DNA from 3 places in the Streptomyces sp. NPDC058257 genome. Region 2 is predicted to be linked to each of the others. Evidence: riboswitches for the same ligand, from Rfam matches in the RefSeq annotation. Region 2 holds a riboswitch; each other region holds the start of a gene.

Region 1 (9,758 bases), on a different contig from region 2:
CGAACCAGATCAACAGCCCGGCCGCGCGCCAGCTCCTGTGGCAGCACATCTCCGAGTGGGACGACACCCCCGAGATCGACAAGGAGCGCGTCGAGTTCCTCGCCGAGCTGGAGCGGGTCGGCGGCTGGCCGCGCCGCCCGAAGAAGATCGGCGTCGCCAACGGCGTGCGCACCGGACTTGCCAACGGCATCGGCCCCGGCGAGCGGGCGTTCCACGGCCGGGGCCTGGCCATCACCGGAACCCACCTCTACACGCAGCCCGCGGGCCAGGAGAAGCTCGTCGCGCAGCTGCGGGTGGTGACCCTGCGCAAGCCGCAGATCCGCACATCTGATCTGCCCGAGGTCGATGGCGCGCCCGGCGGCACCCTGGAGGGCTTCGGCATCCTCGCCGACGAGCTGAACAAGATCCCCGCCATCATCGGCCTTGGCTCCGAGGCCGAGATCCGCGAGCACTGCTTCGTGCCCTCCGTCAGCGCGGTCGCCCTGCGCGACATCGACAGCCAGGACAAGCTGTACGAGCCCTTCACGGAGAAGGCCGAGGAGAGCGAACTCGACGAGTACCTCTGCGCCGGCCAGAACGAGGGCCACACCCTGGTCACCGAGGAGCTCTGCACCTGGATCATGGACCGGCTGCCGGACTGATCCCCTCCTGGGGGCAGGCGGTGAGCGGCGGCCGGGCCGCAAGGGACTTGAGTCCGACATCGACGACGGCATCGCCTACGCCCTGGCAACGCCCGAGGGCGGTACCCCTTCCTGAGAAGGGATACCGCCCTCGGTACGTGAAGACTGGCCTACCGAGCCGAAGAGGCTCAGAAGTCCATGTCACCGCCCGGCATGCCGCCGCCGGCCGGGGCAGCGCCCGCCTTCTCCGGCTTGTCGGCGATGACGGCCTCGGTGGTGAGGAACAGCGCGGCGATCGACGCGGCGTTCTGCAGGGCAGAGCGCGTGACCTTCGCCGGGTCGAGGATGCCCTCGGCGATCATGTCGACGTACTCACCGGTCGCGGCGTTCAGGCCGTGGCCGACGGTCAGGTTGCGCACCTTCTCGACGACGACACCACCCTCAAGGCCGGCGTTGACCGCGATCTGCTTCAGCGGGGCCTCAAGGGCCAGCTTCACAGCGGCGGCACCGGTGGCCTCGTCGCCTTCGAGCTCAAGCTTCTCGAAGACAGCGGCGGCCTGGATGAGGGCCACGCCACCACCGGCGACGATGCCCTCTTCGACGGCGGCCTTCGCGTTGCGAACGGCGTCCTCGATGCGGTGCTTGCGCTCCTTGAGCTCCACCTCGGTCGCGGCACCGGCCTTGATGACCGCAACACCGCCGGCGAGCTTCGCCAGGCGCTCCTGCAGCTTCTCGCGGTCGTAGTCGCTGTCCGAGTTCTCGATCTCGGCGCGGATCTGGTTGACGCGACCCTGGACCTGGTCGCTCTCACCGGAGCCGTCGACGATCGTGGTCTCGTCCTTGGTGATGACGACCTTGCGGGCACGGCCGAGCAGGTCGAGACCGGCGTTCTCCAGCTTGAGGCCGACCTCCTCGGAGATGACGGTGCCACCGGTGAGGATGGCGATGTCGCCGAGCATGGCCTTGCGGCGGTCACCGAAGCCCGGGGCCTTGACGGCGACGGACTTGAAGGTGCCACGGATCTTGTTGACGACCAGGGTCGACAGGGCCTCGCCCTCGACGTCCTCGGCGATGATCAGCAGCGGCTTGCCGGACTGCATGACCTTCTCGAGGAGCGGAAGGAGGTCCTTCACGTTCGAGATCTTCGAGTTGACGATCAGGATGTACGGGTCGTCGAGCGACGCCTCCATACGCTCCATGTCGGTGGCGAAGTACGCCGAGATGTAGCCCTTGTCGAAGCGCATGCCCTCGGTGAGCTCAAGCTCAAGCCCGAAGGTCTGCGACTCCTCGACGGTGATGACGCCTTCCTTGCCGACCTTGTCCATCGCCTCGGCGATGAGCTCGCCGATCTGGGTGTCGGCGGCGGAGATGGAGGCGGTCGAAGCGATCTGCTCCTTGGTCTCCACGTCCACGGCCTGCTCAAGAAGGGCGCCCGAGACGGCCTCGACGGCCTTCTCGATGCCACGCTTGAGGGCCATCGGGTTGGCACCGGCGGCTACGTTGCGCAGGCCCTCGCGGACCAGCGCCTGCGCCAGGACGGTCGCGGTCGTCGTGCCGTCACCGGCGACGTCGTCCGTCTTCTTCGCGACCTCCTTGACCAGCTCGGCGCCGATCTTCTCGTACGGGTCCTCGAGCTCGATCTCCTTGGCGATGGAAACACCATCGTTGGTGATCGTGGGGGCACCCCACTTCTTCTCGAGGACGACGTTGCGACCCTTGGGGCCCAGGGTCACCTTGACGGCGTCGGCGAGCTGGTTCATGCCGCGCTCGAGGCCGCGCCGTGCCTCCTCGTCGAACGCGATGATCTTGGCCATGTGAAGTGGTCCTCCCGGACAGGGGTGGCATGCTCCGGATCGCATCGGTGCCCGCGACGGACGGCCTGCAAGCCTTGTGGTTCCTTGCCCCACCCGGCCTGCGGGCCTCACCGACCCGATCCAAGTTCTGTCACTCTCACTCGGAGAGTGCTAACGCCAATGATTAGCACTCGACCCCTACGAGTGCAAGCGTCTCTCACGGATCCCAGACACACGAGGGGGCGCACATCGGGGGGCGTACGCACGAGGGGCCCGTACCCCTGTCGGGATACGGGCCCCTCGTCACTCGCTAAGTCGCTGGCCGATCGCGCCGAGATCAGACGGCGAGCTTGACCATGTCCGCCTGTGGACCCTTCTGGCCCTGCGAGATCTCGAACTCCACTCGCTGACCTTCTTCAAGGGTGCGGTAACCGTCCATCTGAATCGCGCTGTAGTGGACGAAAACATCCGCACCACCGTCGACCGCGATGAAGCCGTACCCCTTCTCCGCGTTGAACCACTTGACGGTGCCCTGAGCCATGCCTAACTCCCCTATTACTGGCCCTTGCACGGACCCGCACTTCGCGGGCCCGGGTCAGACCTCACCCCCCCAATGGGTTGTGGAGGCGTGCGCCGGAACGCGTCGACCGCCGCTGAATGTATCTGCCCAACTGCCCTCTGCAACAGGTCAATCGGACGAGAATTCTGGGCATGCGCGATCGGTAATATGCGGAGAATTTGCCGGAGTTCAGGGCAAGTCGGGCCAGACAAATGCCGCGAGAGGCTCAAATAGGCAAGACGCTTTGGCTACTTCTTGTCGGCCCCGGGCCGACTTCATATATGCGCTAGGCACAAACAGCGAAGCTTGCTTCCCAACTGTACCGCGCTCAACCACATGGAATTGCCCCCTCCGCTTCTCTCGCGGAGGGGGCAATGGGAGTGACGCTGCGTACTTTCAGACGGATTCAGCAACCGCCCGCGACGGCGGGAATGATCGAGACGCCGGCGCCGTCCGGCGTCGCGGTCTCAAGGCCCTGCTCGAAACGGACGTCGTCGTCGTTCACGTACACGTTCACGAAGCGCCGCAGCTTGCCCTGGTCGTCGAGGACACGGGCCGCGATACCGGCGTGCTTGGCCTCAAGATCGGCGATGACCTCGGAGAGGTTGGCGCCCTCGGCGGCGACCTCGGACTTGCCGCCGGTGTAGGTGCGGAGAATGGTGGGAATGCGAACGTTGACGCTCATGGGATTCACCTCTTGATATACGGGGGAGGAAGCGCCCCGTAAAGGGCGCGGGGAACTGCGCGAGGACGGACCACGACCGCCGTCCGACGACGGCGGCCGGGCCCCACGGCGACTAACCGGCGAGCCCCGCGGCGCGGAACGCGTCGAGGCTGGGCTTGATCGTCGCCGTCGCCTGAGAGGTCTCGGCAACAGCGTCCAGGGTCTTGAGTCCGTCACCCGTGTTCAGGACCACCGTGGTCAGGGTGGGGTCGATGAGGCCCGCCTCGATCAGCTTCTTGGCGACGCCCACCGTCACCCCGCCCGCGGTCTCCGCGAAGATCCCCTCCGTGCGGGCGAGAAGCTTGATCGCGTCCACGACCTGCTCGTCGTTCACGTCCTCCACCGCGCCGCCCGTGCGACGTGCGATGTCCAGGACGTACGGCCCGTCGGCGGGGTTGCCGATGGCGAGGGACTTGGCGATGGTGTCCGGCTTCTGGGGGCGTACGACGTCGTGCCCGGCCTTGAAGGCGGTCGACACCGGCGAGCAGCCCTCGGCCTGCGCACCGAAGATCTTGTAGGGCTTGTCCTCGACGAGGCCCAGCTTGATGAGCTCCTTGAGGCCCTTGTCGATCTTCGTGAGCTGCGAGCCCGACGCGATCGGGATGACCAGCTGGTCGGGCAGCTGCCAGCCGAGCTGCTCACAGATCTCGTACGCGAGGGTCTTGGAGCCCTCTCCGTAGTACGGCCGCAGGTTCACGTTGACGAAGCCCCAGCCCTCGCCCAGCGGGTCGCCGATGAGCTCGGAGCAGAAGCGGTTCACGTCGTCGTAGTTGCCCTCGATGCCGACGAGCTCGCCGCCGTAGACCGCGGCCATGACGACCTTGCCCTGCTCCAGGTCGTGCGGGATGAACACGCACGAGCGGAAGCCGGCGCGGGCCGCGGCGGCACCCACGGCACCGGCGAGGTTGCCGGTGGAGGAGCAGGAGAGGGTGGTGAATCCGAAGGCGCGCGCCGCCTCGATGGCCTGCGCGACGACGCGGTCCTTGAAGGAGTGCGTCGGGTTCCCGGAGTCGTCCTTGACGAAGAGCTTGCCCTGCTCGACGCCGAGCTCACGGGCGAGGTTGTCGGCCTTGACGAGCTGGGTCCAGCCGGGGTTGATGTTCGGCTTCTCGGCGACGTCCGCGGGGACGGGCAGCAGCGGGGCGTAGCGCCAGATGTTGGCGGGGCCGGACTCGATCTGCTTCCTCAGCGCCTCGGGGTCACCGGTCGGCAGGTCGTACGCGACTTCGAGCGGGCCGAAACAGGCCTGGCAGGCGAAGATCGGGCCGAGGGCGTAGAGCTCGCCGCACTCGCGGCACGAGAGGCCGGACGCGGGGCCGAGATCCACGGACCCACTACGGGAAGCCGTGGTGGAGGGGGTGGTGGTGTCGTTCGTTGCGACAGTCTGCGCAGCCATGGAGGCGAGGCCCTTTCTCCTCATCTTCCCCGCGGCGAATCTCACCGCGAGACGGAATTGGCACCTTCCCCGCCGAGACCTCGCATGCGCGGTCGGCGGGATGGTTGCCGGGGCTTCAACGGGCCGTATCCCTCTGCCCCTCTGGATGAGCGGTATGGCGCCGGGCTTCAGGGGCCCGGGGCGTTTGTTACGCGTCGACCCCCGACATGCGATGGTCATCCGCGTTGTTCAAGACTGTAACCGACGGCCTGGACCCTTGAGATAGTCGTCCGAACCGCGAGATGGATCACATGTAGGCCACACACAGGAGGAACCACCCGTGCTGGAAGAGGCCGAGCGCTGGCTGACCAGGCGTTCCTGGGCTGTTGCCGACCGTCCGCTCAGCGCGCTCGTCGCCGCCAAACGAGCGTCGGGAGCCTCGGTGAGCGTCGTCCTGCCCGCGCTCGACGAGGAGGAGACGGTCGGCGAGATCGTCGCCGTGATCCGCCGCGAGCTGATCGAGAAGGCCGCCCTCGTCGACGAGCTCGTGGTGATCGATTCCGGCTCGCGGGACCGCACGGCCGAGGTCGCGCGCGACGCGGGCGCGCGGGTCGTGCACCGGGACGAGATCCTGCCGCGCATCCCGGCCGTACCCGGCAAGGGCGAGGTCCTGTGGCGCTCGCTCCTGGTGACCGGCGGTGACATCGTCGCGTTCGTCGACGCGGACCTGAAGGAGTTCTCGGCGGACTTCGTCACCGGGATCGTGGGCCCGCTCCTGACCGAGCCCGACGTGCACTTCGTGAAGGCGATGTACGACCGCCCGCTCGCCGGGACCGCGGGTCAGGGCGGCCGGGTCACCGAGCTGATGGCGCGCCCGCTGCTCAACATGCACTGGCCCCAACTGGCCGGGTTCGTCCAGCCGTTGGGCGGCGAGTACGCGGCACGCAGATCCCTCCTCGAACGGCTGCCGTTCCCCGTCGGATACGGGGTGGAGCTCGGCCTGCTCGTCGACGCGCTGCACACCGTGGGCCTCGACGCGCTCGCGCAGGTCGACGTCGGCGTGCGCAGGCACCGGCACCAGGACGGGCAGGCGCTCGGCAGGATGGCGGCGGCGATCTACCGGACGGCGCAGGTCAGGCTCGCGCTCGGTCATCACGTACGCCCCGAGCTCACCCAGTTCGAGCGGGGTGAGCACGGGTTCGAACCGCGGACCCATCCGGTGGACACGGAGGAGCGTCCGCCGATGTCCGGCATCGCGGAGTACACGGCCCGCCGCGTGGCGTAACCATCCAAGACCGGGCATTTTATCTACATTCCCCACTTATGTGGGTCCATATGCGGGTCAGGCAGCTCAGCGTCAGGCAGTCCCGTCTCAGGCAGTCCCGTCTCAGGCAGTTCATGGGAAGCGCGCGACGCGTCGGTGCCGTGGCCATGGCCACGGCCGGTCTCGCGGCAGGCGCGCTGAGCGCCGCAGCCGTACCGGCCGCCGCGGATGTGATCGATCCCTTCGCCAAGCGCTACGACGAATCCCTCTACGGCGACTTCAAGACCATCGGCAACACGGTCATGGGCTGCCCGACGACGCCCGCGGACGGCGAGGTGTCCTGCACCGCGGGCGCGATCCGGGTGATCACGGTGACGGCGCCGGGCAGCAACTGCCCCCGGTCCGTCCGGGGCGGCGACGACCCGTGCACCTCGGCGGTCCACGCGACGCGGCAGCGGGTTCAGGCGCGGCCCGCCCCGCAGCACCAGCAGGGCGATCCCGCGAGACCGGCGGCGGCGAGCGGCCCGGGTCAGCTGGCCGACACGGGCAGCGGCTCCGGCACGATGCTGTACGCGGGCCTCGCGATCTCCCTGAGCGTGCTCGGCGCGCTCGCGGTGGCGGCGGCGAGGAGCAGGCGGGACTAGCGGGGCAGGCCTCGACATCGGCCTTGACGCCGCTCCCTGAACGTATACGGCCGGGCTCGCAAGGGTCCGGCCCTACGTTTGAGCCCTCCCGCTAAGGGCTAGGTTCGGCACATGGTCTCCGAGCACGCCGCCGCCCAGATCCTCGTCGCGTCCAACCGCGGCCCCGTCACGTACTCCCTGGAGGAGAACGGAGAACTGACGGCCAAGCGGGGCGGCGGAGGACTCGTCTCCGGGCTCAGCGCGATCGGAGACTCCGCCGGGGACTCCCTGTGGGTCTGCGCGGCGCTGGGCGACGGTGACCGGGAGGCCGTGCGGCGCGGGGTCGGTGAGCCCGGGGTGCGGATGCTCGACATCGACGCGCGGGTGCACGCCGACGCGTACAACGGCATCGCGAACTCGGTCCTCTGGTTCGTCCACCACATGCTGTACCAAACGCCGCTCGAACCGGCCTTCGGCCCGGAGTTCCGGGCGCAGTGGGCGTCGTACGAGACCTACAACCGGGCCTTCGCCGAGGCGCTCGCGGAGAGCGCCGCGGGGGGCGCGGCGGTCCTCGTCCAGGACTACCACCTGGCCCTCGTGCCGGGGATGCTGCGCGAACTCCGCCCCGACCTGCGCATCGGCCACTTCTCACACACGCCGTGGGCGCCGGTGGACTACTTCCGGATGCTGCCCCAGGACATCGCGGAGCAGCTGCTCCGCGGCATCCTGGGCGCCGACCGCGCGGCGTTCCTGACAGGCCGGTGGGCGGACGCGTTCACGGAGTGCTGCGTCGCCGTCATCGGCGGTACGTCGGGGACGCGGATCGGGGTGCACGGGCTCGGGGCCGACGCGGATTTCCTGCGGGAGCGGTCGCGGCGGGACGATGTGGAGGAGCGGCTCGTCGCGCTGCGGGAGCAGGTCGGGACCGGCCGACGGGTGATTGTCCGGGTGGACCGGACGGAACTGTCGAAGAACATCGTGCGGGGGCTGATGGCGTACCGCGAGCTTCTCGCCTCGCACCCCGAGTGGCGCCAGCGGGTCGTGCATGTCGCGTTCGCGTATCCGTCGCGGCAGGATCTCGCCGTGTACCGCGAGTACACCGCGTCCGTGCAGCGGCTCGCGGACGAGATCAACTCCGAGTACGGGGTCGAGGGCTGGACGCCGGTGGTGCTCCACGTGAAGGACGACTTCGCCCGGTCGCTTGCCGCGTACCGTCTGGCCGACGTGGCGCTGGTGAACCCCATCCGGGACGGGATGAACCTGGTCGCCAAGGAGGTGCCGGTCGTGTCGGACGAGGGGTGCGTGCTGGTGCTTTCGCGGGAGGCGGGGGCGTACGAGGAGCTGGGCGAGGACGCGGTGGTGGTGAACCCCTATGACGTGTCGGGGACGGCTGCGGCGCTGCATGAGGCGCTGACGATGCCGGTGGAGGAGCGGGCGGAGCGAACTAAGCGGCTCGCTGCGGCGGCTACGGCGTTGCCCCCGGCCCAGTGGTTCCTGGATCAGCTGCGGGCACTGGGATAAACGCCGGACGGGCTGAGAATCAGCCCCTCCGGCGTTTGAGGAGCGGGGTCCGGGGCGGAGCCCCAGGTAGGCCCGGGGCGCAGGCACGGTTTTCGGGAAGGGGCGGGGTCGGGGACAGAGTCTGTTCCGGTCAGCCCAGTTGTGCGGCGACCGCGCCGAGCAGGTCCACCACGCCCTGAGGCCCGTCCACCACCAGGTCGGCCCGGTCCGCCAGCTCCGCGACCTCCGCGCTGCCACTGCACACCAGCAAGCCCCGCACCTGATCCGAGCGCAGCTTCTCCACCGCCGCGAAGGCGGGGAGGTCTCCCAGGTCGTCGCCCGCGTAGAGGACGGTCTCGGCGCCGACCTCGCGGACGTAGTCGGCCAGGGCCACCCCCTTGTCCATGCCGGGGGGACGCAACTCCAGGACCAGGCGGCCCGGTTCGACGATCAGGCCGTGGCGGGACGCCAGCTCGGCGAGAGGTTCGCGCAGCTCGTCGAACGCGGCCTGCGGATCGCGCGCACGGCGTGTGTGGACCGCGACCGCACGCCCCTTCTCTTCTATCCACGTGCCGCGCCAGGCACCGATCGCGTCCAGGAACCCGGGGAGTTCGGCGCGGACGGACGCCACCCCGGGGTGCGGCTCGGCCGCGTGCACGGTGGAGGAGACCGCGTCCCAGCGCTCGGCGCCGTAGTGCCCGAGCACGACGAGGTGTTCGAGGCCGGGAACACCCGCGAGACCGCCGTAGCGCACCGCCACGCCCGCCGGGCGCCCGGTGACGACGGCGACGGACCGCACCTTCGGCGCGAGCGCGGCGAGGGCGGGGACGGCACCGGGGTGGGCACGGGCCTGCTCGGGGTCGGGCACGATCGGGGCGAGCGTGCCGTCGAAGTCGAGCGCGATCACGGCCTTCCCGGGCCGCGCGAGGAGCGCGGCAAGGCCCTCGCGCCCTGCCGGTGTCACGGGCTCGGGCAGGTCGGGCACGTCGGGCAGCTCGGGAGAGTACACAGGGTCACCCATGGGCCCGACCCTACGCTCAACGCTCCCCGCGCCGGGACTCCCTGACCCGCCGGAGCCGGTTGACGGTCACCGGATCGTGCGCGAGGGCGCGGGGATCGTCGAGCAGGGCGTTCAGGAGCTGGTAGTAGCGGACCGGCACCAGGCCGAGCTGCTCGCGCACGGCACGCTCCTTGGCGCCGGGCCCGCTCGCCCAGTCGCGGCGCTCCAGGGCGAGGATCGCGCGGTCACGCTCGGAGAGCCCGGTGTCGGGGAACGCGTCGCCCCGCGCGTCGTCGTCCG
Region 2 (9,758 bases):
GCGCGCCGCGCAGGGCGGCCACGTCGGTCGTCGCCGCTCGCGGCAGCGGGACCTCCACCTCGTCGATCACGCGCCCCGGCCCCGCCGCCATCACCAGGACCCGGGAGCCGAGGAGGACGGCCTCCTCCGCCGAGTGCGTGACGAACAGGACGGTCGTTCCCGTGACCGCCGCCAGCGTCCTGACCTCCTCCTGCAGGCGTTCGCGGGTGAGCGCGTCCAGGGCGGCGAACGGCTCATCCATGAGGAGGATCTGCGGTTCGGTGGCCAGGGCCCGCGCGATGGCCACGCGCTGCCGCTGTCCGCCCGAGAGTTCCCAGGTACGGCGCCCGGCCATGCCCGGCAGTCCGACCAGGGACAGCAACTCCTTTACTCGGGACGCGCGTTCGGCTCGTACGAGACCGTGCCGTGCCAGTGCGAAGGAGAGGTTCCCGCCCACCGTGCGCCAGGGGAAGAGGCGCGGCTGCTGGAAGACGACACCGACCTTCCGGCGCACTTGCACCGTCCCCGTGGCGGGTCGCTCGAAGCCGGCCACCAGGCGAAGCAGCGTCGTCTTGCCGCACCCGGAGGGGCCGACGAGCACCACGAACTCGCCGGGCCGCACCGCCAGGGACACGTCGGAGACCGCCGTCACGAGGGTCTTGGCCGTGCCGTAGCGGACGCTGACGCCGGACAGTTCGATGTCGGGGTGTTCGTTGTCGGGCAGTTCGTTGTCAGGCAGTTCGATGTCGGGCAGTTCGATGTCGGCCGGGTCCGACCCGGTCTCAGCCCGCGGCACGGGACAGCTCCTTCACCGCGAGGTCCTTCTCGAAGGCCGACCGGCCCGGGACCTTGTCGATGGCCTTCTGCCCCTTGAGGAAGACGGCCGCGTCATACAGGTTCCCGGCCAGTGCGCCCGGCGCACCGGGTTTGCCGAGATAGTCGGCTCCCCGCTGCTGCTCCGCGGTGAGCAGCACCAATTGGGCGAGCTGCCTCTTGCCGTCATCGGGGCTCAGATTCAGCTCGGCGCCGATGGCCTCGGCCGCCTTGCCCGGGTCGCTCTTGGCCAGCTTGACGGCCTTGTCCTGCGCCGTGAGCCAGGCGTCCACGATCTTCGGGTGCTCGGCCGCGAACGCGTCGGTGACTACGCCCAGGTCGGCGGTGGGCTTGCCCCGCTCGGCGACCTCACGGCTGGTGACAAGCACCTTGCCGCCCTTCTCCAGCTCGGTGAGGCTGGGCGTCCACACGTACGCGGCGTCGATGTCACCCCGCTGCCAGGCACCGAGCGCGTCCTGCGGCTGGAGGTCGACCAGCTTCACGTCGGAGGCCTTGAGACCGGCGTCGTCGAGGGCCGCGAGGAGGGAGTAGTGCGAGGTGGATCCGAAGGGCGTGGCGATCTTCTTGCCCTTGAGGGCCTTGACGGACGTGACGCCCTTCTTGGCGACGAGCGCCTCGTTCTCACCGATCAGGTCATGGATCCACAGCACCTTGTACGGAATGTTCAGCGGCGCCGAGAGCCCCTTGGTGACCGGGCTCGATCCGGCCAGCGCGAAGTCCACCGCCCCGGCGATCACCGCCGTGTTGACGTCCGCGCCCGAGTCGAACTTCACCCACTTCACCTCGGCGTCCGGGAGCGCTTTCTCCAGAAGCTTGTGGTTCTTGACCACCAGATCGGCATTGGGTATCGCCTGGTACGCGATGCGGACCTGGGTCTTTCCGCCGGCGGATCCGGCGTCGTCGCCGCCGTCGCCGCAAGCGGTCGCGTTCAGGGCGAGCAGGGCGCAGGCCGAGGCGAGGAGGGTGGTGCGGCGGATGCGTGAGTGCATGACAGTCCTTCGTACGTTGACGTGGAGCGGGCGGCCCGGGAAGGGGAGGGAAGTCGGGGGTGCGGGGCGAGTCGGACGTCAGACGCGGCCGCGCCACGGCACCGCCACCCGCTCCACCCCCTTGAACATCGCGTCGAGAAGAATCCCGGAGATGCCGATGGCGATGATCCCGGCGATGACGACATCGGTCTGGTTGTAGCGCTGGGCGTCACGGATCATGCCGCCGATGCCGGGCACTCCGTTGACCGTCTCGGCGGCGACGACCGAGGTGTAGGCGATGCCGACCGCGATCCGTACCCCGGTGAGGATCTCCGGCAGGGCGGCAGGCAGACGCACGGACAACAGCAGCACCACGGGTCCCGCACCCAGCGCCCGCGCGGCCTCCACCAAGTCGCCCGGCACCCCGCGGACCGCGGCCGCGGTGGCCGCCGCGATGGGCGGCAGAGCGGCGATGACCAGCAGCCAGATCTTCGGGGTCTCGTCGATGCCGAACCAGATGACGAGGAGGGAGAGGTACGCCAGCGGAGGCAGCGTACGGAGAAAGGTGACGGCCGGTTCCAGGACCACCGCGAGCGGTTTCACCACTGCGATCAGCAGTCCCAGCGGGATGCCCGCGAGGGCCGCGTACGCGGTGCCGATGCCGATCCGGCGCAGCGAGACGGCCAGGTGCTCGATGAGCAGATGTCCGCTGAAGCCGCGCACCCCGTCGTGGACGGTCGAAGCCTGCACGAAGGCGTGCCAGACGTCCCCGGGGGACGGGACGAGCACGCGCGGCCAGACATCCGCCGCGACCACCGCCTGCCAGGCGGCGAGGAGCACGCCGAGCGCCAGGAGCCGCAGTGCCGTCCAGCGCAGGGGCGCCGCCGTGGCCCACCCACGCCGTACCGGCCGCCGAGCGGCCACGCCTGCGGGCTCCGTGGGCGCTTCTGTGTTCTTGAGCAGGGTCACGCCGCCTCCGTGAGTGTCCGCAGCCGGGGAGCGACTTCTTCGCCGACCCGGTAGGCCTCTTCGAGGTGCGGGTAGCCGGACAGGATGAACTCGTCGATGCCGAGCCGCCGGTACTCGAAGAGGCGCTCGGCCACTTCGTCGTGCGAACCGACCAGCGCGGTGCCCGCGCCTTCGCGGACGAGTCCGATGCCCGCCCACAGGTTGGGCGCGACGGTCAGGTTCCCGGCCGATCCGCCGTGCAGGGCGGTCATCCGGGCCTGCCCGGTGGAGTCCATGCGGGCGAAGCGCTCCTGGGAGGCCCGGACCGCCACGGGATCGAGCCCGGCGAGGATGCGGTCGGCCTCCGCCCATGCCTCGGCGGCGGTGTCGCGGGTGATGACGTGGAGCCGGAGGCCGAAGCTCAGGGTGCGGCCAAGGAGCGCGGCTTTGCCCCGCACCCTGGCGATGCGTTCGGCGAGCGCGGCCGGGGGCTCGCCCCACAGCAACTGCACCTCGGCATGGCGTGCCGCGACCTCCTCGGCGGCCGGCGATGCGCCGCCGAAGTAGAGGGGGATGTGTGGCGCCGAGTCGGACGTGTCGAGCCGGGCGCCTTCCACCCGCACATGACGGCCGTCGAGGTCGACCGGTTTGCCGTCGAGCAACTCGCGCACCACCTGCATGAGTTCACCGGTCCTGACGTACCGCTCACTCTTGGCCAGGTGGTCGCCGTACGCCCGCTGTTCGGCCGGGTCGCCGCCGGTGACCACGTTCAGTGCGATGCGGTCGCCGAACAGGCGGCGGAAGGTGTCGGCCTGCTGGGCGATCAGCGTCGGCCGGGCGAGACCGGAGCGGAAGGCGACGAGGAAGCCGATCCGCTCGGTGACCGCGGCGACGGCCGGGGTGAGCACCCAGGGGTCCACACAGCCCAGCCCCACGGGGGTCAGCAGCTTGGCGAAGCCCGACTGCTCGGCCGCGCGGGCGACTTGGGCGAGATACCCGAGGTCGGCGCCGCGCCGGGTCGCGGTGGCGGTGCGGCCCTGAACGGCGGTGACACCACCGGGGTCGCGGCCGTCGCCGCCGGTGGGCAGGAACCAGTGCAGCACGGGGGCGGCAGGGGAGGACATGCTGGGGCACCTCGGAAGGGAGCGGACACGGGCGGGCCGCCCCGCGCCGGGCGCGGGGACGTGCCGGGATGCCCGGATGTCCAGGGCTGAGGAAGGAGTCAGGTGCGGCGGCCGACGACCGGTCGAATGACGGCGTCAGCGGCGTGCGGAGTCAGCCGCGTGCAGGGGTGCGAAGGCTCGGTGGAGCGCTCAGCAACAGGCCGCGCGACAACAGGAGACGGCCCGACACAGCATCGCCGAGACACGCAGAAGGTCCACGTGGCGACGGGATACGAGGGCGGGGTTCATGCCTGCATCCTGACCGGGCGCCGTGCGACCGACAAGCGGGTTCCGCCATGTGGACAGGGCAGTCCGTCCGCCGGACGTGGGGACGCCCGGCGGACGGACAAGTCACCTGCGGCGCCACTCCTCGGCGAGCAGTTCGTAGGAGCGCACCCGGTCGGCGTGGCCGTGGGTGATGGTGGTGATGAGCAACTCGTCCGCCCCAGTGGCTTCTTGGAGCTGTTCCAGGAGGTCCGCCACGCGCCCGGGGGAACCCGTGAACTGGGTCTCGGTACGGTCCTGGACCAGCGCCCGGTCGGCGTCGGTCCAGTTGTGGCGGCGTGCCTCTTCCGGCGTCGGGTACTGGATGGCGCCCTCGGCCGTGCGGATGCTGCGGACCCATGGGCCGTAACCCTCGGCGAGTTCGCGGGCCCTCTCGTCGTCCTCGGCGACGACGACGTCCGCGGAGACGCTGACATAGGGCTTGTCGAGTACGTCGGAGGGTTTGAACGCGGCGCGGTAACCCTCCGCGGCTTCAAGCACCGTGCCCGGACTGACGTGGTAGTTCGCGGCGAAGGGCAGGCCGCCCCGACCGGCGACGTCGGCGCTCTGGCCGCCGCTGCTGCCCAGGATCCACACCTGGATGTCGGCGCCCTCGCCGGGCACGACATGCGCTTCGATGCCGTCGTCGGAGCGGTACGTTCCCGCGAGCAGCGCCAGGATGTCGTCGACCTGCTCCCCGTAGTCCTGCGACTCGGCGTGCGGCTGCTGGAGCAGCTTGCGCTGGAGGGCGACGCGGGGTGAGCCGAGCAGGTGCTCGTAGGAGAAGCGTGCAGGGATGCGCAGCCCGCCTGGCGCGCGGCCGTCGACGACGGGCGTCGCGGTCGGCGGCGTGGCGGCGGGTGTACCCGGCGGTCGGCCGCCGGAGCGGCCCAGGCCCAGGTCGAGGCGCCCGGGATGCAGCGCGTCGATCAGGCCGAACTCCTCGACCGTGGAGAGCGCGGTGCGGTGACCGAGCTGCACCGCTCCTGCCCCGAGCCGGATCGTCGAGGTCTCGGCGGCGGTCAGGGCGAGGACGACCGCGGGTGATGTGCCCGCGACACCCGGGTTGAGGTGGTGCTCGGCGAACCAGTAGCGGGCGTACCCGAAACGCTCAGTCTGCCGGGCCAGGTCGATGGAGTTGCGCAGCGCCAGGGTCGCGGTGGAGCCGGACGAGATCGGGACCAGGTCGAGGACGCCGAGCGGGATGGTTGACATGGGCGGTGATCCTCCTCAGTGGTCGGCCGACGCGGGCACGGGCGTGGGCAGGGAAGCGGGTTCGGGGAAGCGCGCCCCGGCGTCCGCGTCGGCGTCGGGGTGCGCCAGGCCGAGGTGGTCGCGCAGGGTGGTGCCCTCGTACTCCGTGCGGAAGACGCCCCGTTCCTGGAGCAGCGGGACCACGGTGTCGGCGAAGGCGTCGAGGCCGCCGGGGGTGATGTGCGGAACGAGGATGAAGCCGTCGCTCGCGTCGGCCTGGACGAAGGAGTTGATCGTCTCGGCGACGGTGGCCGGGGAGCCGACGAAGGACTGACGACTGCCGGTCTCGATGACGAGGTCACGGATGGACCACTTGTTCGCGGCCGCGAGCTCGCGCCACTCCCGAGCCGTGGCCAGCGGGTCGCGGTACATCCGCACCTGGGCACGCCCGCGGGCGATGGTGTGCTCGCCGACGTCCGGATCGATGTCGGGCAGCGGGCCCTCCGGGTCGTACGCGGAGAGGTCGCGGTTCCAGACGAACTCCAGGTGCTTGATCGCCGTGGCGCCGCTGACCTGGCGGCGCCGCACCTCCCGGGAGAGCTCCTCCGCCTCGGCATCCGTGTCCCCGAGGACGAAGGTCGCCGCGGGCAGGATGAGCAGCTGGTCGTGGGTGCGGCCGTGACGGGCCAGGCGGCCCTTGACGTCCGTGTAGAACGCCTGCCCTTCCTTGAGCGTGCTGTACCGGCTGAAGATCGCGTCCGCGCCTTCGGCAGCGAACTCGCGCCCCTCCTCCGAGTCACCGGCCTGGAAGATGACAGGTCGCCCCTGTGGACTGCGCGGGACGTTGAACTGCCCCTGGATGTCGAAGTGTTGCCCCTGATGGACGAAGGCGCCCGCCTTGGCGTCACTCAGGAACGTGCCGGTCCCCTGGTCGGCGACGATCTCGTCCCCGCGCCAGGAGTCGAAGAGCTCGCCCGCCGTGCTGAGGAATTCCTTCGCCCTGGAGTACCGCTCCTCCTGCGGGAGGAACCCGCCGCGCCGGAAGTTCTCGCCGGTGAAGGCGTCCCAGGAGGTCACGACGTTCCAGGCGGCGCGCCCGCCCGAGAGGTGGTCGAGGCTGGCGAACTGGCGGGCCACCTCGTAAGGCTCGTTGAAGGTGGAGTTGATGGTGCCGGTAAGGCCGAGGTGTTCGGTGACGGCGGCGAGCGCGGTGAGCACGGTGAAGGTGTCGGGGCGTCCGACGACGTCCAAGTCGTAGATCTCCCCGCCCTGTTCGCGCAGCCGCAGCCCCTCGGCGAGGAAAAGGAAGTCGAATTTGGCACGCTCGGCGGTCCGAGCGAAGTGCGCGAAGGAGCTGAACTCGATGTGACTCCCGGCCTCGGGGTCGCTCCATACGGTGGTGTTGTTGACGCCGGGGAAGTGTGCCGCGAGGTGGATCTGCTTGAGCGGCTTGTCCGGTGACTTGCTCATGTCGGGTTCCTTCCGGCTCAGGCGGTGGCGTAGCGGCTCGTGGGGCGGGCGAGGCCGAGGAGACCGCGCAGGGTGTCGGCTTCGTACGCGCGCCTGAAGGCGCCGCGGCGCTGGAGTTCCGGCACCAGGCCCCGGGTGATCGCCGGGAGGTCGTGGCCGGCGACGGCGGGGCGCAGCCGGAAGCCGGTGAGTCCGGACCGGCTCAACTCCAGGAGCAGGTCGGCGAGTTGGTAGGGCGTGCCGGTGAACACACGGGCGTCGCTGGTGTACGGGTGCCCTGCGAGGGCGTCCAGACGCTCCCGGCGGTCCGCGGCGGCGGCCGGATCGTCGTCGAGGAACACCACCAGGTCGCCGAAGAGGTGGAGGGGCTCGTCGGCCCGCCCGGCGGTGTCCTGTTCGCCGCGGACCGCCGTGACGATGTCGCGTGCGTGCCCGGCGTCGCGCGGGGTGACGTATCCGATGTCGGCGGAGCGGCCGAGGAGCCGGAACGGGGCCTCGGTCGGGGTCTCGTGGGCGAGCGCGCTGACGACGGGACGGCCCTGTGGTGGCCGTGGGGTGATCGAGGGGCCCTTGACGCTGAAGTGCTTGCCCTCGAAGTCGATGTAGTGCAGTTTGTCGCGGTCGACGAAGCGGCCGGTGGCGACGTCCCTGATCTCCGCGTCGTCCTCCCAGCTGTCCCAGAGCCGACGCACGGCTTCGACGTAGTCGGCCACCTCGTCGAAGAGGTCGAGGGTCAGTTCCCGTACGTCCGGCCTGCCGAGGTCCTCGACGGCCTCAAGGGCGGGAAGCGTGCGGCGCCCGAAGTGCGCGGCCTCGTTACGGCGTGCTGACACCTGCACCCGTACGCCCGCGCGGCCCGCGCTGACGTAGTCGAGCGTGGCGATCGCCTTGGATATGTGGAAGGGCTCCGTGTGCGTGGCCACCACCGTCGGCACGAGTCCGATGTGGCTGGTCAGCGGGGCGACACGGGCGGCGATGAGCACGGCGTCGAGCTGCCCGCGTACCTGATCCGTGCGTCCGTCGGGCTCGGTGAAGTGGGATGACTGGAGGCCGAGCCCATCCTCGATCGTCACGAAGTCGAGCAGGCCGTGTTCGGCCTCGGTGACCAGATCGGCCCAGTATCGGGCGGTGAGCAACTCGCCCGGGCGGGCCACCGGTTCGCGCCAAGCGGCCGGGTGCCAGCCCGCGCCGTCGAGCGCGACGGCGAGGTGCAGCGAAGTGGCGGAGTCGGCGGAAGAAGCGGAGGAATGAGATGAATGGGGCAGCGAAGGTGATGACGACACGAAAGGTGTGCCTTCCTGATCGACCGTACGACCGTACGAGAACACCGGCCCCTCGGATCCGAGGGTGCGGCGGCGGGGTGACGGGTCAGGAACGACAGAGCGCGCCGGCGACACGCTGCAGATCGATGTGCGGCCGGGAGTAGAGATGCACCTGGCGGCTCGGGGCGATCACCATGACGCGCGGGGCGGGCGGGAGCGGCATGGGCGACAGGGGCGGTACAGCTGACACAGGTGGCACGTCCGTCACCTCCGCCCTTCCGACTCGGCGGGCCTGGGGCCTCGCCGGTCTCGCGCTTGCGGAACCCTGGACGGGCCCCGCCTGGTCCTCACCTGGAGCACCCCGCCGCGTGGGAGGGTTGCCGGTCAGCAAGCCAGGGCTTGACGCTGACACTCGTAACCTGCTCGGGACGTTACGTGAGGTCGTAGCGGTGCGCAATGCCCGTGGATCATGGGCGTTCTCACATCGTCGTACGTGCCTCGTCGCCTGTCTCCGTCAAGTCAACCACCGGACCACTCCGTCTGTTCCTGGTGCGGGCCTTCTTGACGGAGCCGGGCCCCCGGACTCAAACTTCCGGGGACGGTCACGATTGTCAGCGCCCGCCCGGCAGCGTTCCTGCCCGAGCGGGTCATCGGCCCCGGCCCGCTGGCGGGCAACCCTTCCTCCGCGACGGGGTGCCCCGGGTGACGACCGGGTCCCGCCGTGGCGGCGGGGCAAGCGCGGCCCCGGGTACAACGGGCCTCGACGGCAGGGCTGGTGGACATGTCCAGGGCGGTCGGTGAGGGGAACAGCATCCAGCGGCCTCTCCTGTCCGCGCCCCGGCCCCGCCCTCGCGTCCTGACCAGACGTCTGCACATCGACCTGCTGCGCGTGTGCAGCGCCTCGGTGCCAGCTGTCTGATGTCCGCGCGGCGTTCCCACACCAGCGACGCCTCCGGACAGGAAGCCTCATCACTGCGGCCCGCTGTGGCCACGGATCCCTCCTCTTCCCCGCTGTGTCACCGGCCCCGTGCGTGCCGCCGGTCGGCGCCCCTGCCCTCCTTGGAGAGCCATGCCCGAGATCACGTCGCACCGTTCCCGTACCGTCTCCCGCCCTGCTTCCCACCTGACTTCCTACGCGGATTCATGCGCTCCGCGCGACACCGGCCCACGCGCCGCCTCTTTCGCGCCGATCCGCAGCCGCATCGGCGACGACGTGGCGGGCGGCTTCTACCCGGCGCCCCACCGCTACCACCTGTATCTCTCGGCAGAATGTCCGGACTCCTTGCGCGTCTCGATCACCCTCGACCTGCTCGGCCTCAGGGAATCGGTCACCACCACCCTCCTGGCACCGCACACCGCCGCCGCGCTCGACTCGCTGCACCGCTATTACGAGGCCACCGAGCACCGCTTCGAAGGGCCGCTGACCGTTCCCGCCCTGTGCGACCGGTGGAGCGGTCACGTCGTCAGCAACCACACCCCGGACATCCTGCGCGACTTGGCGTGCCGCCTTGCCGCACACGGCAGCGGCCCGCTGCCCGTCCTGCGCCGACCGGCCTTGGCAGCACGGATCGACACCTGGCACGAGCTACTCGCCGGGCCGCTCGCCCCCGCGACACTGGACAGGATCGACTGCCGTCTTGCCGCCCACTCCTACCTCGTGGGCGACGAACTCACGG
Region 3 (9,758 bases), on a different contig from region 2:
TTCCAGAAGCATCGACGCAGAAGATCCTGACACCGGGGTAATCCGTGAAAAAGCTCTCCGCACGACGACGCCACCCGCTGGCGGCGGTCGTCGTCCTACTCCTCGCGCTGGCGGCCACCGGGGGGCTGTACGCCGCGTTCGCACCAGCGGACAAGGCGCAGGCCGACGACACCGCCCAGTCCCTCGCCATCGACGAGGGCAAGAAGCTGTACTCCGTGGGCTGCTCCAGCTGCCACGGAACCGGCGGTCAGGGGTCCTCCGACGGTCCTAGCCTGGTGGGCGTCGGCGCAGCCGCCGTCGACTTCCAGGTCAGCACCGGCCGCATGCCGCTGCAGCAGCCGGGCGCCCAGGCGCCGAAGAAGAAGGCCATCTACAACCAGGCCCAGATCGACCAGCTCGCGGCGTACATCGCCTCGCTGGGCGCGGGCCCGACCGTTCCCACCGAGAAGCAGTACAGCCCGGACGGCGCGGACATCGCCAAGGGTGGCGAGCTGTTCCGCACCAACTGCGCGCAGTGCCACAACTTCACCGGTGAGGGCGGCGCGTTGACGAAGGGCAAGTTCGCCCCTTCGTTGGAGGATGTCTCCCCGAAGCACATCTACGAGGCCATGCAGACCGGCCCGCAGAACATGCCGTCCTTCCCCGACACGACGATGCCGGAGAAGAACAAGAAGGACATCATCGCGTACCTCGACGCGGTCAACGGCGAACAGACCGAGAGCCCTGGCGGTCTCAAGCTGGGTGGCCTGGGTCCGGTCAGTGAAGGCCTGTTCGGCTGGATCTTCGGTCTCGGCACGCTGATCGCGGTCGCCGTGTGGGTCGCCGCTCGGACCGCAAAGGCCAAGAAGTCATGAGTAGCAAAGAGAATCCAGAAGAGAACCTGCCCAGCGTGCAGGAGACCGAGCACGGCTCGGTGGCGGTAGCGGACGAGAACCCGTTCGCCGACCCGGGGCTTCCGCCCCACGAGCATCGTGTCCAGGACATCGACGAGCGGGCCGCCAGGCGTTCCGAGCGTGCGGTCGCCTTCCTGTTCACGCTGTCGATGCTGGCCACGATCGGCTTCATCGCCTCGTATGTGGCCTTCCCGGTCGACAAGCGCGTCTACATCTTCCCGATCGGCCACATCAGTGCGCTGAACTTCTCCCTGGGCATGACCCTGGGCGTGGCGCTCTTCTGCATCGGCGCGGGCGCGGTCCACTGGGCCCGCACCCTGATGTCCGACGTGGAGGTCGCCGACGAGCGACACCCGATCGAGGCCGAGCCCGAGGTCAAGGCCAAGGTCATGGCCGACTTCAAGGCCGGTGCCGCGGAGTCGCAGTTCGGCCGGCGCAAGCTGATCCGCAACACGATGTTCGGCGCGCTCGCCATGGTGCCGCTCTCCGGCGTCGTCCTGCTGCGCGACCTCGGTCCGCTGCCCGAGGACAAGCTGCGGCACACGCTGTGGTCCAAGGGCAAGCTGCTCGTGAACATGAACACGAACGAGCCGCTGCGTCCGTCGGACGTCCAGGTCGGCTCGCTGACCTTCGCCAAGCCCGAGGGCCTGGAGGAGCACGATCACGACTTCCAGAAGGAGATCGCCAAGGCGGCCCTGATGATCGTCCGGATCCAGCCGGCGGACATCAAGGACAAGCAAGAGCTCGAGTGGTCGCACGAAGGTGTCGTCGCCTACTCGAAGATCTGCACCCACGTCGGTTGCCCGATCTCCCTGTACGAGCAGCAGACGCACCACGTCCTCTGCCCGTGCCACCAGTCCACCTTCGACCTCTCCGACGGTGCCCGAGTGATCTTCGGCCCGGCCGGTCACGCGCTGCCGCAGCTGCGCATCGCCGTGAACGAAGAGGGCTACCTCGAGGCGCTCGGCGACTTCGCCGAGCCCGTCGGTCCTGCATTCTGGGAGCGCGGATGAGCACTACGGCGAACGACAACCGTAAGAAGGAGGCGCCCGCCGGTGAGCGGGTCGCCGACTGGGCCGACGGCCGCCTGGGGATCTACTCCCTGGCCAAGGCCAACATGCGCAAGATCTTCCCGGACCACTGGTCCTTCATGCTCGGTGAGATCTGCCTCTACAGCTTCATCATCATCATCCTCACGGGTGTGTACCTGACCCTGTTCTTCCACCCGTCGATGAACGAGGTGGAGTACCACGGCAGCTACATCCCGCTGCAGGGCCAGCTGATGTCCGAGGCGTTCAACTCGACCATGCACATCAGCTTCGATGTGCGCGGTGGTCTGCTGATCCGGCAGATCCACCACTGGGCGGCGCTGATCTTCCTCGCGGCGATGTTCGTGCACATGATGCGCGTCTTCTTCACGGGTGCCTTCCGCAAGCCGCGCGAGGTCAACTGGGTCTTCGGCTTCCTGCTGTTCGTCCTGGGCATGTTCACCGGCTTCACCGGTTACTCGCTCCCGGACGACTTGCTCTCCGGTACCGGTGTGCGCTTCATGCAGGGCGCGATCCTGTCCGTGCCGATCGTGGGCACGTACCTCTCGATGTTCCTGTTCGGCGGGGAGTTCCCCGGCGGCGACTTCGTGGCCCGGTTCTACTCGGTGCACATCCTGCTGCTGCCGGGCATCATGCTCGGTCTCGTGGTGGCGCACCTGATCCTGGTCTTCTACCACAAGCACACGCAGTTCGCGGGTCCCGGCAAGACGAACAAGAACGTCGTCGGCATGCCGCTGCTGCCCGTCTACATGGCGAAGGCCGGAGGCTTCTTCTTCCTGGTCTTCGGTGTCATCGTCGCCGTCTCGGCGATCGCCACGATCAACCCGATCTGGGGGATCGGCCCCTACCGGCCGGACCAGGTCTCCACCGGAGCCCAGCCCGACTGGTACATGGGCTTCTCCGAGGGTCTGATCCGTGTCATGCCGGGCTGGGAGATCAACGCCTGGGGTCACACGCTCGTCCTGGGTGTGTTCATCCCGCTGATCATCTTCCCGCTGGTCCTGGTCGCGATCGCGGTCTATCCGTTCATCGAGTCCTGGGTCACCGGGGACAAGCGCGAGCACCACATCCTGGACCGCCCGCGCAACGTTCCGACCCGTACGGCCTTCGGTGTCGCATGGATCACCTGGTACTTCGTGCTGCTCGTCGGTGGTGGAAACGACCTCTGGGCCACGCACTTCCACCTGTCGATCAACTCGATCACCTGGTTCGTGCGCATCGCCTTCTTCGTGGCACCGGTCCTCGCCTTCATCGCCACCAAGCGGATCTGCCTGGGTCTGCAGCGGCGCGACAAGGACAAGGTCCTGCACGGCCGCGAGTCGGGCATCATCAAGCGCCTGCCGCACGGTGAGTTCATCGAGGTCCACGAGCCGCTCGACCAGGAGCAGCTGCACACGCTCACCGCGCACGAGCAGTACGCGCCGGTCGAGATCGGCCCCGGGGTCGACGAGAACGGTGTCGAGCGCAAGGTGAGCGGGCCGCAGAAGCTCAGGGCCAAGCTCTCCAAGGGCTACTACGGGGAGGACAACCAGATCCCCAAGCCCACCACCGAGGAGTACAAGGAGATCACGAGCGGCCACGGCCACCACTGATCCCCTGACGCTCTGAGGTACTGAGGTACTGAGGTACTGACCACAAGGTCGCCACGGCGAGAGCCCCGTCCCATGCATCCAGTGCATGGACGGGGCTCTTTGCCGTCCCCAGGGCTGGATAAGGTGTTCCTGTCCTACGCCTATACGAACCCAGGAGCGGCAGATGAGCGCTGTGACCCCCGCAGGAGGCAACACCGCGGCGGCCCGTTCCTGGCCCGGTGTGCTGAACGGTCTTCTTGAGGGACGCGACCAGAGCACCGATGACACGGCGTGGGCCATGGACCGCATCATGCGCGGTGAGGCCTCCGACGCGCAGATCGCGGGCTTCGTGGTCGCGCTGCGGGCCAAGGGCGAGACCGTGGAGGAGATCTCCGGCCTCGTACGCACGATGTACGAACACGCCAATGTGATCGAGGTGCCGGGCCAGACGGTCGACATCGTCGGCACCGGCGGCGACGGGGCCAAGACCGTCAATATCTCCACGATGTCCGCGATCGTGGCCGCCGGCGCGGGTGCGAAGGTCGTCAAGCACGGCAACCGCGCCGCCTCCAGTGCCTCGGGCGCCTCCGACGTCCTGGAGAAGCTCGGGGTGAATCTGGAGCTGCCGCTGAAGCGGGTCGTCGAGGTGGCCGAGGAAGCCGGGATCACCTTCTGCTTCGCCGTGAAGTTCCACCCGGCGCTGCGACACGCCGGTGCGGCGCGCAGCCAGCTGGGGATCAGGACCGTCTTCAACGCCCTGGGCCCGCTCACCAATCCGGCCAAGGTACGGGCCCAGGCGGTCGGGGTCGCCGACGCGCGGATGGCGCCCATCGTGGCCGGGGTATTCGCCGAGCGCGGGCACTCCTCCCTCGTCTTCCGCGGCGACGACGGGCTCGACGAGCTGACGACCACGGCGACGTCGCGGGTCTGGGTCGTGCGGGACGGCGTCGTGCGCGAGGAGGCGTTCGACCCGCGGGACGTCGGCATCGACCTGGTCCCCGTGGAGGCGCTGCGGGGCGCTGACGCCTCGTACAACGCCGAGGTGGCGCTGCGCCTCCTGGACGGGGAGAGCGGCCCCGTGCGGGACGCCGTGCTGCTCAACACGGCGGCGGCCCTGGTGGCCCTCTCGCCGGGCGAGGGGACCCTCGTGGAGCAGATCGGCGCCGGTATCGCCAGGGCGGCGGAGTCGATCGACTCCGGGGCCGCGAAGAGGTCCCTGGAGCGCTGGGTGGCGGCCAGCAACAGGTGAGCGTGGCATGAGTGCGGCGTGAGTGTGGCGCACACCGCAGTCCGGATCCCGGACTGCGGTGTGCACCGAGAAGATCGTGTGGCAAGATGCTGAGCAGGTCATGAGTGACAGCGATTAGGCCCCGGCTCGCTGTCCGGCAACCCTCCGTCCGTGGCGGGGTGCCCCGGGTGAAGACCAGGCCGTACGCAGCAAGGCGTATGGCAAGCGCGGACCCCTGCGCACTCGATGAGTGTCGTATCCCTGGGGTCCTGGTCCTCAAGGGAGCAGTCTCGTGAGCAAGCGAATGCGATAGGGCTTTCCGGCCCCTTTTCCGCACCCCCTTTTCTTTCATCACTGCGGCGCCCTACGTGCGTCCTCGCAGTGAACTCGCCTGCCTTCCCACGGGAGTTCGCCATGTCTGTCCCCACCGCTGTCGCCGACCGATCCGTCTGTGCCGAGCCGCTGCCCGTCCTCGGCCGTGACGTCACCGTGCCGCTCGTCACCGGCGGCGAAGTGACCTACGCGGCGCTCGACTACGCGGCGAGCGCCCCGGCCCTGCAGCGCGTGTGGGACGACGTGGCCGCGTACGCGCCGTACTACGGCAGCGTGCACCGGGGCGCCGGGTACCTCTCGCAGCTCTCCACCGACCTCTTCGAGAACAGCCGCGTCACCGTCGCCGAGTTCCTCGGCTGCCGCGAGGACGACCAGGTCGTCTTCACGCGCTCGACCACCGACTCGCTGAACCTGCTCGCCGCCGCCCTGCCCGCGAACTGCCAGGTCTTCGTCTTCGAGACCGAGCACCACGCCTCGCTCCTTCCGTGGCGCGACGCCCGCGTGACGTACCTGAACGCCCCGCGCACCTCCGAGCAGGCCGTCGAGACCCTGGAGCGCGCCCTCGCCGACCGCGATCCCTACGGGCCCGCCCTGGTCTGCGTGACCGGCGCCTCGAACGTCACCGGTGAGCTGTGGCCGGTCAAGGAGCTCGCCGCCGCCGCCCACGCGCACGGCGCCCGCATCGTCCTGGACGCCGCGCAGCTCGCGCCGCACCACCCCGTCTCCATCGACGACCTCGACGTCGACTGGGTCGCCTTCTCCGGTCACAAGCTGTACGCGCCCTTCGGCTCGGGCGTCCTCGCGGGCCGCTCCGACTGGCTGCGGGCGGCCGAGCCCTACCTCGCGGGCGGCGGCGCCTCGCGCAAGGTCGCGCGGCGTACGGACGGCGGTGTGGACGTGGAGTGGCACGACACCGCCGCGCGGCACGAGGCCGGTTCGCCGAACGTCATCGGCGTGTACTCGATCGCCGCCGCCTGCAAGGCGCTGACCGAGGCGGGCTTCGACGAGCTCGTCGCCCGCGAGCGCCACCTCATCGCGAAGGTGCGGGAGGGCCTCGCCGATGTGCCCGCAGTGAAGGTGCTCTCGCTCTTCGGCGACGACGCGCCGCGCGTCGGCGTCATCTCCTTCGTCGTCGAGGGCTGGAACAGCTCGCACTTCGCCGCCGCGCTCTCCGCCGAGTACGGAATCGGCGTACGCGACGGCCTCTTCTGCGCCCACCCGCTGGTGCGCACCCTGCTCGGCAGCGACCCGCAGACCCAGGGCGAGTGCGGTGCCCCCGAGGCCGCGCCCGGCGAGAAGTCGCTGAACGCGATCCGTGTGAGCTTCGGCGCGGGCACCCCCGACGAGCACGTGGAGCGTTTCGTGCGCGCCGTGAAGGAGCTGGTGGCGGACGGCGCGCGCTGGAACTACCGCACGGAGGAAGGCCGCTGCGTGCCGGACACCACGGCCGCCTGAGCCTTGGTCCGTCCCTTGGCGGCGGCCACCGCGGCGAGCGCGACGGCCATCACGAAGAGGAGCCACAGCAGGATGCGGACGCGGGCGGAGACCCAGCGGCGCGCCGACTCAGCCGTCGTCACCGGGGCCGTCGTCGTCGTTGTCGCCCCGGTCGTCATCGTTGTCGCTGCCGTCGTCGTCCGAGGGGTTCTCGCTGACCGGGGGCGGCGACACCGTCTCGTCGCTCGGCGTCGGCCGGGGCGATGAGGGTTTCGTGAAGGGCGAACCGCTCTCCAGCTCCACCTTGGGCGGCACGTTGGGCGGCTCGGGGCTGTCGGTCAGGGCGTAGCTGGTGGCGGCGATGCCGAGGGGTATCGCCACGACGGCGGCCAGGGCAGCCGTGCGGTGGGAGAAGACCCTGACAGCGAGCGTGCGGGGCGCGGTGCGTCAGCAGTATGAGCGGCGGATGAAGAAACCCTCATCTGGCGCCCGGCGACAAGTGCCGGGCGAGGCTCAGGAGTCGAGGCCGATGGCGAACGCCGCTTCGAGGTCGTGCTGCGAGTACGTGCGGAACGCGACATGTGTGTCCGTGCCCTCCACACCCGGGATCTTGCTGATCTTGCCGGGGATGACGTCGGCCAGGTCGTCGTGGTGCGCGACACGCACCATGGCGATCAGGTCGTACGTGCCGGTCACGGAGAAGACCTCGCTGACGCAGTCGAGGGCGGCGATCGACTCGGCGATCTCCGGGATCCGGTCCACGCTGGTCTTGATGAGCACGATCGCGGTGATCACGGCTGACTGTCTCCCTCGATGACGGGTGCTGGCTGCTTCACTCTAGCCCTCCCGTCTCCCGCTCCCGCCCTTCCAAAGAGGCGCTCCGCGCCGGCCTGTTTCTTCTGACATACCGCACCCACGCGTAGAGAAAGCCCAGTGAGAACCCCACGATATGGGCCAGATAGGCGACGCCGGGGCCCTGCCCGCCCTGTAGGGCCGCGAGCCACTGCAGCGCCACCCAGAACGGCAGCACCACCCACGCGGGGAAGCGCAGCGGCAGGAAGAAGAGGAACGGGAAGAGGCTGGTGACCCGCGCCTTCGGGAAGAGCCGCAGGAACGCGCCGAGCACCGCGGAGATCGCCCCCGACGCGCCCACCAGGGTCTGGTCCGAGCCCGCGTGCGCGACGGCGTAGGCGAACAGGGCGAGATAGCCGCAGCAGAGGTAGAAGAGCGCGAACTGGAAGTGCCCCATCCGTTCCTCGGCCATCGCCCCGAAGACGAAGAGGAAGAGCATGTTGCCCAGGAGGTGCAGCCAGCTGCCGTGCACGAAGAGCGCGGTGGCCGGGGCGAGCACGGGCCGCATCGCCCCGCTGAACAGCTCCGAGGGGACCACGCCCCAGCGCTCGAAGTAGGCCTGTTGGGCGGCGAGCAGCTTGTCACCGGTGCCGTAGGTGGGATTGAACCCGGACATCGGGGAGATCAGGAACACCAGACAGCAGACGGCGATCAGTCCGTACGTCACCGGGGCCGACTGACCTCTGAGCGTCTGGCCCGCCGTCGTACCCCACGTCTTGATCATGAACAGAGCATGACGTAAGCGCAGCAAACCGTACAGAGTGCCCCGCCGCGTAGGAGGTCGCCGCATGGAGACCCTTACAGGCCTTAGGGTTACGGGCACCACGCACCATGGAATTCCGAAGGAAAGCGAACAGCCACGATGACGGTTCCTCTGCCGACCGACACCACCCGGTGGCGCTGCGCGCTCTGCGGCAATCTCACGCGCTTCGACGTGACCCGCAGTTCGAAGGTGGTCGAATATGTGCACCTCGACCTGGCCGGTGAGTCGAACATCGAGGAACGCGAGGTGGTCAGTGAGACCATCGAGTCGGTGCGCTGCCGTTGGTGCAACGCGGTGGACCAGGTGGAACTCGTGGACAGGCCGGGTGCCGGCTCCTGAGGGAGCGGGGCCCGCACAGCTAGTGGGGTGACGGATGGTGGAGAGCGCGAGCGGGGAGCCGGACGACGGCACCGCTGAGGTGCTCGACCGTCCGCTGCCGGACGGAGTGCGTCGGCGGGTCGTCCAGATCGTCTCGGACGGCTTCGGCGGCCTCACGGTCGGCGAACTGCCCGCACAGCTGAGGCAGTACGCCCGCTTCACGCCGACCCGGCGCACGAAGTTCGCGGGCAACGCGATGGCGACGGCCCTGGAGGGCGACCCGCTCTTCCGCCAGCGCATCGGCGAACGTCTCAGAGAGGCGCAGCCCGAGCTCACCGGCGCCCTGGACGCGGGATCACCACCCCCGGCCGCGGACCCCCTCGATGTGGCGGCCGCGGCCTATGTACTGCGCCCCACCGGCTGGGTGAAGCTGGTGACCGCCGCGGGCGAGGAAGCCCTGCGGGCGGACGCCGAGCGCGTGGACGACGAGACGCGGGCCGAGCTCGAACGGCTGCGCCAGGAACTCTCCGCGGCGCGCGGCCAGACGAAGGCCGACACCGAACGGCTGCGCGCGGAGCTGGAGTCGGCGAAGAAGGAAGCCGAATCGATGCATCGCAAGCTGCGCAGTGCCCTCAGCGACGTCAAGCGCGGCGAGGCGGCCCTGCGCAAGGCCACCGCCGAGTTCGACGCGGCACGTGCCGACGGCCAGTCGCAGCTGTCCGCCGCCGAGAGCGAGTCCCGGCGGCTCAAGGCGCGGCTCAGCGAGACGGAGGCGGCCCTTGAGGCGAGCCGCAGGGCGGCGCGCGAGGGGCGCAGTGTCGAGGACATGCGGGTGCGCCTGCTGCTCGACACGGTCCTGGAGTCCGCCCAGGGGCTGCGCCGTGAACTGGCCCTGCCGCCCGTATCCGTGCGGCCCGCCGAGACCGTGGACGCCGTCGAGCCGGGCCGGATGACGCCGAAGGACATCGCCGCCCGCGCGCTCTCCGAGAACGACCCGGCGATCCTCGACCAGTTGCTCGCGCTGCCGCAGGCGCACATGGTCGTGGACGGCTACAACGTCACCAAGACCGGCTATCCGACGATGCCCCTGGAGAAACAGCGGCTGCGGCTCCTCGGCTCGCTCTCGCAACTCGCCGCGCAGACCGGCGCCGAGATGACCTGTGTCTTCGACGGGGCCGAACTCGCCGCGCCCGTACTGCTCGCGCCGCCGCGCGGGGTGCGTGTGCTGTTCTCCAAGCCCGGCGTCACCGCGGACGAACTGATCCGCCAACTGGTGCGCGCGGAGCCTCCGGGGCGCCCCGTGGTCGTCGTGTCGAC

Evidence for each region. Region 2 has a riboswitch for S-adenosylmethionine ahead of ACFVXC_RS19450 (putative leader peptide). Riboswitches for the same ligand answer to the same signal wherever they lie in the genome.
Region 1: it holds a riboswitch for S-adenosylmethionine, as region 2 does, so the genes downstream of both, thrC (threonine synthase) here and ACFVXC_RS19450 (putative leader peptide) in region 2, are expected to answer to the same signal.
Region 3: it holds a riboswitch for S-adenosylmethionine, as region 2 does, so the genes downstream of both, ACFVXC_RS27125 (aminotransferase class V-fold PLP-dependent enzyme) here and ACFVXC_RS19450 (putative leader peptide) in region 2, are expected to answer to the same signal.

The regions. Positions count from the first base shown of each region.
Region 1 covers NZ_JBHVXJ010000004.1:463,777-473,534, forward strand. Annotated here, with positions in the region: gene ACFVXC_RS14535 (esterase/lipase family protein) at 1-641, shown strand, start outside; gene groL (chaperonin GroEL) at 809-2,434, opposite strand; gene ACFVXC_RS14545 (cold-shock protein) at 2,751-2,954, opposite strand; gene ACFVXC_RS14550 (MoaD/ThiS family protein) at 3,379-3,657, opposite strand; gene thrC (threonine synthase) at 3,770-5,092, opposite strand; SAM riboswitch class I at 5,110-5,244, opposite strand; gene ACFVXC_RS14560 (glucosyl-3-phosphoglycerate synthase) at 5,412-6,356, shown strand; gene ACFVXC_RS14565 (hypothetical protein) at 6,470-6,979, shown strand; gene ACFVXC_RS14570 (trehalose-6-phosphate synthase) at 7,091-8,479, shown strand; gene otsB (trehalose-phosphatase) at 8,610-9,479, opposite strand; gene ACFVXC_RS14580 (DUF3263 domain-containing protein) at 9,496-9,758, opposite strand, start outside.
Region 2 covers NZ_JBHVXJ010000007.1:179,795-189,552, reverse strand. Annotated here, with positions in the region: gene ACFVXC_RS19485 (ABC transporter ATP-binding protein) at 1-703, opposite strand, end outside; gene ACFVXC_RS19480 (ABC transporter substrate-binding protein) at 762-1,802, opposite strand; gene ACFVXC_RS19475 (ABC transporter permease) at 1,881-2,750, opposite strand; gene ACFVXC_RS19470 (LLM class flavin-dependent oxidoreductase) at 2,747-3,853, opposite strand; gene ACFVXC_RS19465 (LLM class flavin-dependent oxidoreductase) at 4,244-5,371, opposite strand; gene ACFVXC_RS19460 (NtaA/DmoA family FMN-dependent monooxygenase) at 5,387-6,820, opposite strand; gene ACFVXC_RS19455 (LLM class flavin-dependent oxidoreductase) at 6,838-8,103, opposite strand; gene ACFVXC_RS19450 (putative leader peptide) at 8,189-8,278, opposite strand; SAM riboswitch class IV at 8,389-8,502, opposite strand; SAM riboswitch class IV at 8,683-8,827, shown strand; gene ACFVXC_RS19445 (cell envelope biogenesis protein OmpA) at 9,152-9,758, shown strand, end outside.
Region 3 covers NZ_JBHVXJ010000012.1:182,729-192,486, forward strand. Annotated here, with positions in the region: gene ACFVXC_RS27105 (c-type cytochrome) at 45-854, shown strand; gene ACFVXC_RS27110 (Rieske 2Fe-2S domain-containing protein) at 851-1,906, shown strand; gene ACFVXC_RS27115 (cytochrome bc complex cytochrome b subunit) at 1,903-3,534, shown strand; gene trpD (anthranilate phosphoribosyltransferase) at 3,698-4,762, shown strand; SAM riboswitch class IV at 4,859-4,975, shown strand; gene ACFVXC_RS27125 (aminotransferase class V-fold PLP-dependent enzyme) at 5,156-6,529, shown strand; gene ACFVXC_RS27130 (hypothetical protein) at 6,481-6,651, opposite strand; gene ACFVXC_RS27135 (small secreted hydrophilic protein) at 6,638-6,889, opposite strand; gene ACFVXC_RS27140 (Lrp/AsnC family transcriptional regulator) at 7,022-7,303, opposite strand; gene ACFVXC_RS27145 (rhomboid family intramembrane serine protease) at 7,341-8,084, opposite strand; gene ACFVXC_RS27150 (hypothetical protein) at 8,223-8,462, shown strand; gene ACFVXC_RS27155 (NYN domain-containing protein) at 8,497-9,758, shown strand, end outside.